DNA from 4 places in the Salinicoccus bachuensis genome. Region 2 is predicted to be linked to each of the others. Evidence: riboswitches for the same ligand, from Rfam matches in the RefSeq annotation. Region 2 holds a riboswitch; each other region holds the start of a gene.

Region 1 (2,201 bases), 610 kb from region 2:
GCACCCAGAAACTGGTTCAAAGGCTTTATCCGGAACAGCAGCGGGTTCGCCGTGATATAGAGCAGTATGCCGAGCGGGAGCCCGAGCAGCACCGCAAAGAAAATGGAAATGGACACCATCAGTGTCGTCTCAAGCAGTGCACGGTAGAGGAGCGGTGCAATCTCAGTCAATCTTTGCATAGATTCCAGCCCTTTCTATTCCTCTGGATTCGTCGATGAAGCCCTTCAGCCGGATGATCTCCCCCGGTTCGCCTTTTACGTGCAGCATCAGAAAGCCGAGCGGCATATCATGTATGTATTCGATGCGGCCGTTCAGAATGCTGATGTCACACTCAAAGTGGCGGTAGAGCTGATTGACATAGTTCGCTTCGGCGTGCTCATTGAGGAATTTTATGGTGATCACTTCCGAACGTTCGTTCACGTCGATATGGGGCGGGATGGTGAAATCATATATATCCTGTACGAACCCCTTCGTCACATCATGCTCGGGATGGCTGAATATGCTGTATACATCATCCATTTCTACAATTTCGCCTTCCGTCATGACCCCCACACGATCTGCAATCTCCTTTATGACCTCCATCTCATGGGTGATCAGCACGATTGTGATGCCAAGTTCCCTGTTGATCCGCTTCAGAAGCTTCAGGATCGTCTTCGTCGTATCTGGGTCGAGTGCACTGGTTGCCTCATCACACAGCAGGACGTCCGGATGGTTCGCCAGGGCCCGGGCAATGCCGACACGCTGCTTCTGGCCGCCGCTCAGATTTTTCGGGTAACTGTCCACCTTGTCACCGAGTCCCACAAGATCAAGAAGTTCCTCGATGCGTCCCCGCGTCTTCTTCCTGTCATACCTGCTTGCCTTCAGCACGAACTCTATATTCTGATAGACCGTTTTCGATTCAATCAGATTAAACTGCTGAAAGATCATGCCGATCTTCTGCCGCCGGATCCTGAGATCATCTCCCGACAGGCTTCCAAGTTCGGTTCCGTTCACATTCACTTTACCGGAACTCGGGGCTTCCAACAGATTAATCAGCCTGAGCAACGTACTCTTTCCCGCTCCACTGAAACCGATCAGTCCGAATATCTCCCCGTCCTCTATCGTCAGGGAGAGTTTCTTCAGAGCCTCGATTCTTCTCCCCTTGACCTCATATGTCTTCGACACATCTTCAAGCACAATGGCCATTCCATCACTTCCTTCCCAAAATAAAAAGCCCTCTGCCCAATGGCAAATGGCTTCAATCGTTTATCTGCCAAGCCTGAGGCTTGCGGGATTTAGCACAGTGCCTCCCGGCCTGTTGCTGAAGCTTCACAGGGCCCAATCCCTCCACTTCTCTGGATAAAAGTATTCAATTGAATGCTCATTACTCTACATGAATTGGCGAGATAAGTCAAATTTCAGACAACTAAAGTCTATTCAGCCATAATTGCCGTCAGGCTCGCCCTGAAAATGTACAATATTCATAACAGACTGGGCTGAAGCACGAGGGGCAATGTTAAAATGGAAGTATAAAGCCAGGTATTATCCAATGGTTTGATATAGATGAATCTTTCGTTGCCGGGAAGAGAGGGTCCTTTACGTAGTTATAAATAATTTTACTGCAATCAGAAGAGGATTGCTTTGTGCAAGAGAATATTTTGAAAGAACGGGGGAAGGTAATGAATAAAAAGATAAGTACTGAAGGAGCGTTGCAAATCCCTAAAATTCTGCATGAGCTATTTGGAAGAAGAACAACAAAAGCAGAATTAACAATTGTCTTGGCCAGTTGCCTCATCCTCTCATCTTTCCTGCTGTTCTACACATATAACGAATGGTCCGGGCTTACAGTATGGAAAACGGCACTACTGATTATACTTACAGTAGACATAACCGGCGGTGTCACAGCTAATGTTACAAAAGGGACGAATGCATACTACCAGACAAGCCATACAGCAAGATTAGTTTTTCTAGGAGTCCACATCCAGCCACTGATACTGGGATGGCTGTTCGGCAATTTGCTTTTGTCCACGGCCGTTTGGCTCTTCGCCATCGCATCTGCCTGGATCATTACCCATATTGGGGGGAGAGGGATTCAGCGTACCGCTGGGATGGCGTCAGCTCTAACAGGAGTAGGTGCACTCATCCTACTGGCGGATACTCACCTTATTCTAAATGCTCTGCTCGCTTTATATATATTGAAGCTTGTTTTCAGCTTTGCGGTT
Region 2 (2,201 bases):
GTTTGCGTTGTGGTGCTGGATGGTCTGTACTGGGATCGAACCAGTGACCCCTTCGATGTCAACGAAGTGCTCTCCCGCTGAGCTAACAGACCCTACTTTTATTTATCCGTCGGGACCCCGAAACAATAATTTCAACACCTGATGGACAAGTGCCTGTCTGATGGATCACGTTTTAAAAACTACATATTCAAATTTACAATGTTATCCCGGAATTGTCAATAATGAAATGGGGATTCCGGGCATTATTTTTTGCCTTTGGCGGCCTCGGACTTTGCCATTTCTATGAAAGCCGTCATCCTGTCCAAGGCCCCTTTGAAGTCCTCCTTGAATTCATGTTCCCACATACGCATGATATGCCATCCTTCTTTACGATAATGGGCATTCACTTCACGGTCCCGTTCCATGTTCCTCCCGAGCTTCCTGTTCCAGAATTCCTGATTGCTCTTCGGCCAGTTGCCATGGTCGGGGCACATATGCCAGAAACAGGAGTCGATGAAGATGACCACCCTGTATTTCTGGATTGCGATATCCGGAGACCCTTTCAACGTGCGTACATTCTTCCTGAACCGGTAGCCTTCAGCCCACAGGGCTTTCGTAACCCTGTTCTCGAGTTTCGACTGGGACCTGATCCGGCTCATCGTCCGCCTTCTCTTTTCTGTAGACATCATATCGGCCACTGTCGCCACCTCCCATCTTTCCATTCACCTACCCAGCTAGGGCGTTAAACATTCGTCATGAAAATTGATGGAGAGCAGAGTATTTTAAATTTGAAAAATGTTTTGACAAATATAATAATCCATAGTATTGTAGTATACATTATTAATAATACAGTTCTATCACTTATCCAGAGTGGCGGAGGGACAGGCCCTATGACGCCCGGCAACCATCAGGCAATCAAGTCTGATAAGGTGCTAATTCCTGCAGGAGATTTTCCTGGAAGATAAGAGGAGGCGGAGGCTCTCTTCTTATATAGGAAGAGAGCTTTTTTATTATTACAACCAGGAGGAGATTATATTGACAAAAAAAGAAAATGCAACTTATGACCTGGAGACGCTGTCGCTCCATGGCGGACAGGCGCCGGATCCGACAACAGGCGCAAGGGCGGTGCCGATCTATCAGACGACCTCGTACGTTTTCCATGACACGGACCATGCGGAGAGCCTGTTTTCCCTGGATGAACCGGGGAACATCTACTCGCGCATCGGAAATCCTACGGTGGAGGTGTTCGAAAAGCGCATGGCCCTTCTTGAGGACGGGGTGGCGGCAGTGGCGACTTCTTCCGGAATGTCAGCCATCACACTGTCCATACTGAACCTGGCAAGTGCGGGGGATGAAATCGTGGCGGGGTCGAACCTCTATGGCGGTACATACAATCTGTTTGCAGTCACTCTGCCCAGATACGGCATCAACGTCAAATTTGTCGATCCTGCCGACCCGGAAAATTTCAAGGCGGCGATCACAGGGCGGACGAAGGCTGTATTCGCCGAAACAATCGGCAATCCCGGACTTCAGGTCCTTGACGTTGAAGCAGTTGCCAAAGTGGCGCATGAAGCCGGCGTACCATTGATCGTCGATAATACGTTCGCCACACCGCACGTCTTCAAGCCGATTGAATGGGGAGCGGACATCGTCGTCCACTCGGCAACAAAATGGATCGGCGGGCACGGCACTTCCATAGGCGGGGTGGTCATCGATGGGGGGCGGTTCAACTGGAATACCGAAAAATTCCCGGAATTCACCGAACCCGATACGAGCTATAACGGCATCCGTTATGCTGTGGATTTCGGCACACTTGCCTTCATCACGAAAATCCGCGTGCAGCTGTTGCGGGACTTCGGGGCAAGCCTCAGTCCACAGAATGCCTTCCAGCTGATCCAGGGACTGGAGACTCTACATATACGTGTCGAAAGGCATAATGAAAATGCGCAGGAGGTTGCCCGCTTCCTGGAGGCCCATCCTGCGGTGGAGTGGGTGACATATCCCGGTCTGGAGAACCACCCGTCCCATGATATTGCGAAGAGGCAGTTCGAGAATGGATACGGTTCAATCATCACCTTCGGGATCAGGGGCGGAAAACCGGCAGGGAAGAAACTGATCGACAATGTCTCGCTATGGTCCCATGTTGCAAATGTCGGCGATGCGAAGTCACTGATCATCCATCCGGCGTCCACGACCCATCAGCAGCTGACGAAGGAACAGCT
Region 3 (2,201 bases), 1.3 Mb from region 2:
ACGACCTGCGAGACGATCGGCGCTTTCGACTGTGAACCGACAAAGCCGAGCTTGAGTATTTTCGAAGTCGGGAACATCTCCCTGACCTCCTCGAATGACAGGGCCGTCTCCTCATCGTTGATGTCATCTTTGACAAAGCGTTTCGTCACGCCATGCTCCGGATTCTGGAACAGCTTTATCACCGGTCCGGTCTCCACGACCCGGCCGTTCTCCATCACTGCCGCCCGGTCGCATATCTTGCGGATGACATGCATCTCATGCGTGATGAGGACGATGGTCAGATCCATTTCATCACGTATTTTTACCAGCAGGTCGAGCACCTCATCCGTCGTTTCAGGATCGAGCGCACTCGTCGCCTCATCACAAAGGAGCACTTCGGGCCTGTTGGAGAGCGCCCTCGCAATGCCGACCCGCTGCTTCTGTCCACCCGAAAGCTGGCTTGGATAGTTGTCTTCACGCCCCGTGAGGCCGACAAGCTCCACCAGTTCCGCCACACGGCGCGCACGCTCCTTCTTCGGCACACCGGCGATCTCCAGTGGGAAGCTGATGTTGTCGGCGACGGTCCTCGACCAGAGCAGGTTGAAATGCTGGAAGATCATGGAGACCTTCTGGCGTTTCCTGAGCAGATTCGACCGAGTCATCGAACTGATGACATCTTCACCAATCACCACTTCGCCCGAGGAGGGCTGTTCCAGGCCGTTCAGCATTCTGATCAGCGTGGATTTGCCTGCTCCCGAATAGCCGATGACGCCGAATATCTCCCCTTCCCTGATATGAAGGTTGACATCATCCACGGCCTGGATGGTATTGTTCTTCGTCTTGAAAATTTTCGTTGCTTTCCTTATATCGATCATACGTTTCACCCTGACTTGTATATTGGAAAAGTCGTGCATTTTCCGCTCCGCTAAATAAAAAGCCCACTCAAAAGTTGAGCAGGCACCGGTTTTATCCATCAGCCTCTCATCTTCGATCAATCGATCAGTGAATTGGCACCTTGTCACAAAGACGGTTGCCGTGGTTTCGTCGGGCACTTCCCTCCACCACTCTTGATAAGAGTTTCATTATTAGATTGTTAATAATACTATCATCCGCATCCCTATTCGTCAACAAGGAATTCATCGAACACTTCCGTCAGATGGGGTACGGACTGGAATGCATATACTTCCCGGACCAGCTTGCCCTCCCTGAACAGTAGCAGTGCGGGCGCCGATCTGATCTCATACGTTTCTATGAGGTCCTTATGATAGTTCAAATTCATGGAAGTATATGAAACTCCCTTCATTTCCGAGACGATATCGAGCATCCTTTCCGCAATCTGGCAGTTTGCACATATCGGCGCATAGCCATAGAGTACGAACGTCTCCTCAGATTGAATACGGCTGGTAATATCGATTGTCTTTGGTTCTTTCATCATTACTGAACTTACCTTTCATGATCAGGCTTGTATCTACATAGAAATCGTGTCTCATAAGGAGGTTTGCCAAGTAGTCGCGTGGGCAGCGGCCCACTTCACCGAATTTCGGGTCAATATATATGTGAGTACTTTCACTCAGATGTTTTTTAAACCATTTCCTGATGTTTCTTCCCTCTTTGTCCGCATCGGACAGGATATAGATGTCGGAGCCATTCAGCTGGTCGAGAATCTCATCCAATTTTGAGATTCCCATTGTACCATGGGTGCATATGATCTGTACAGGTTCAATCAATACTTCTTCGATGCGCCGCTTATCCGTCTTTCCTTCGACAATGAGCACTTTATCGGAAAAATACACTGCCATCACCCCTGGTATCATATTTTAAAAAAACTCCAGACGATGTCCAGAGTTTCAGTTTTTATGCATCCACCATTTCTTCGTAGGCATCCGCATCCATCAGTTTATCAAGTTGTGATTCATCGGACAGTTCAATGACCACCATCCATGCTTCCTCATAAGGAGATTCATTGACAAGCTCAGGGCTGTCCTCGAGTCCTTCATTGATCTCGACTACTGTACCACTGAGTGGTGCATACAGTTCGGATACCGTCTTTACGGACTCCACACTGCCGAATGACTCCCCAGTAGTAATTTCATCGCCTTCAGCAGGCAGCTCCACAAATACGATATCACCGAGCTCGGATTGGGCGAATTCCGTAATACCGATTGTCGCCTTGCCATCTTCAAATTTGACCCATTCATGATCTTCTGAATACTTGAATTCTT
Region 4 (2,201 bases), 500 kb from region 2:
GGATTGGATGTCGTGCGCCTCCTCCTGTGTCAGGTTGCGGATGCCCTGTTTCGGCTCCCAGTGGTATTTGACGAGTACGGATTCACCCTTGTCATTCACCCATTTGTAAGTGTTGACGCCGGAACCCTGCATGTGCCGGTATGAGGCTGGAATACCCCAGGGCGAGAACAGGAATGTGATCATGTGCGTCGCTTCCGGCGAACGGGAGACGAAGTCGAACATCCGTGTCGGATCGGGCACATTGGATACCGGATCTGCCTTGAAGGCATGAATCATATCAGGGAACTTCATGGCATCACGGATGAAGAAGATCTTCAGGTTGTTGCCGACGAGGTCCCAGTTGCCGTCCTCTGTATACATTTTTATGGCGAAGCCCCGTGGGTCGCGTTCCGTTTCAGGCGAATCCTTGGCGCCTGCGACGGTGGAGAAGCGTACCATGAGTGGCGTCTTCTTGCCTTCGCCGGAAAACACTTTCGCGCGTGTATACTTTTCTGCCGGTTCGTCCCCGACTTTGCCGTAGGTTTCAAAGTAGCCGAATGCGCCGGTACCCCGCGCATGTACCACCCGTTCCGGTACTTCTTCGCGGTCGAAGTGCGACATCTTTTCAAGGAAATGGTAGTTTTCCATCGTCGCCGGTCCCCGGTCGCCGATGGTGCGCAAGTTCTGGTTATCTGTGACGGGCCGGCCCTGCCGGGTCGTCATCGTATCGCGTTCCGCTTCTTTCTCGCGTGGAATCTCATTTTCTTTCTGATAGTTCTTATCTGCCAAAATCAAAACCTCCTATGATCTGGTTCGTGACCAATTACGGAAAGATGATGCTTGGAAACATGTCAATCAGAACAGTCTACTGTTTATACTGATTCCAATCTGTACACAATACAATTATAGTGTCAGAACAGTCTGAAATCAAATGATATGAAAGATATACATGCCAAATCCAATTCCTATAAGAAAACTAGAATTTGGTGTTGACTTTGAATATCCTATGGGATATATTAGTCATCATAACTTAATAATTTCAGAAAATTCTTATCAAGAGAGGTGGAGGGACTGGCCCTTTGAGACCTCGGCAACAGACCGTATGTGAACTGTGCCAATTCCAGTAGCGATTTGCTAGAAGATAGGAAGAGATGTTCTATTTTATAAAATAAAGCCCCTCTTCTTATTTTCAAGAAGCAGGGGCTTTTCAATATCAAAAAGCGGAGGTATGAACATGTCAAAAAAACAGATCCATCTCAACGGCTTCATCCAGAATTCACCGTCCCCCCATTCCACGGGGCTGTGGAAGCATGAAAAGGACCAGGGTACGGGCCACAACCGTCTGGAATACTGGATTGATACGGCGATGACACTGGAGCGCGGAAGGTTCGATGCACTCTTCATTGCAGATGTGCTGGGGACCTACAGCGTCTATGGAAACAACCATGATGCAGCGGCAAAGCACGCCGTCCAGCTGCCCGCCCATGATCCGACACTCGTGATTCCTGCCATGGCAGCCGTTACAAAGCATCTCGGGTTTGCACCGACGATTTCGACTACATATGCACAGCCCTATTCCCTGGCACGTCAGCTGTCGACGCTGGATCACCTGACCGAGGGCCGGGTGGCATGGAATGTTGTGACATCATACCTTGAGAGCGAAGCCGTCAACATGGGGCTCGAGCAGCGACTGCCGAAGGAGATGCGGTACAACCGTGCAGATGAATTCCTCCAGGTCGTGTACAAGCTCTGGGAGGACAGCTGGGCGGAAGATGCCGTCCAGTATGACAGGGAAAACGATACGTTTGCAGACCCTGACAAGGTGCACATGATCAACCACCGCGGCGAATTCTTCAATGTGCCGGGGCCGCATCTTGTGGAGCCCTCTCCCCAAAGGACGCCTGTACTTTTCCAGGCGGGGGCATCGCCGAAGGGGCGCGACTTTGCAGCGAAGCATGCGGAAGCGGTGTTCACGAAGAATCATTCCCTGGAAGCCCTGGCAGCCTATGTGAAGGATATCAGGGAACGTACGGTGGCCCAGGGCAGAAATGCAGACGACGTCAAAGTGTTTCCGATGATCCTGCCGATCATCGGGGAGACCGAGGCGGAAGCCTATGAAAAATATGAAGCGCTCCAGAACAGCGTGAGCTACGAAGGGACGGCGTCACTCCTGTCCGGCCACACGGGCATCGATTTTTCCCAGTATGATCCGGACCAGTATA

The links. A riboswitch is a leader RNA that binds a small molecule or an ion and turns the genes downstream of it on or off. The one in region 2 is predicted to bind S-adenosylmethionine.
Region 1: another riboswitch for S-adenosylmethionine. It lies ahead of RQP18_RS05755 (methionine ABC transporter ATP-binding protein); the one in region 2 lies ahead of RQP18_RS09095 (PLP-dependent aspartate aminotransferase family protein).
Region 3: another riboswitch for S-adenosylmethionine. It lies ahead of RQP18_RS02415 (methionine ABC transporter ATP-binding protein); the one in region 2 lies ahead of RQP18_RS09095 (PLP-dependent aspartate aminotransferase family protein).
Region 4: another riboswitch for S-adenosylmethionine. It lies ahead of RQP18_RS11575 (LLM class flavin-dependent oxidoreductase); the one in region 2 lies ahead of RQP18_RS09095 (PLP-dependent aspartate aminotransferase family protein).

The regions. Positions count from the first base shown of each region.
Region 1 is NZ_CP138333.2:1,165,120-1,167,320, reverse strand. It holds gene RQP18_RS05760 (methionine ABC transporter permease) at 1-179, opposite strand, end outside; gene RQP18_RS05755 (methionine ABC transporter ATP-binding protein) at 163-1,185, opposite strand; SAM riboswitch class I at 1,243-1,345, opposite strand; gene RQP18_RS05750 (hypothetical protein) at 1,659-2,201, shown strand, end outside.
Region 2 is NZ_CP138333.2:1,774,513-1,776,713, reverse strand. It holds tRNA gene RQP18_RS09105 (tRNA-Val) at 21-92, opposite strand; gene RQP18_RS09100 (very short patch repair endonuclease) at 243-701, opposite strand; SAM riboswitch class I at 838-947, shown strand; gene RQP18_RS09095 (PLP-dependent aspartate aminotransferase family protein) at 1,015-2,201, shown strand, end outside.
Region 3 is NZ_CP138333.2:461,690-463,890, reverse strand. It holds gene RQP18_RS02415 (methionine ABC transporter ATP-binding protein) at 1-854, opposite strand, end outside; SAM riboswitch class I at 958-1,056, opposite strand; gene RQP18_RS02410 (thioredoxin family protein) at 1,097-1,414, opposite strand; gene RQP18_RS02405 (toprim domain-containing protein) at 1,365-1,778, opposite strand; gene gcvH (glycine cleavage system protein GcvH) at 1,834-2,201, opposite strand, start outside.
Region 4 is NZ_CP138333.2:2,277,741-2,279,941, reverse strand. It holds gene RQP18_RS11580 (catalase) at 1-702, opposite strand, end outside; SAM riboswitch class I at 1,027-1,127, shown strand; gene RQP18_RS11575 (LLM class flavin-dependent oxidoreductase) at 1,214-2,201, shown strand, end outside.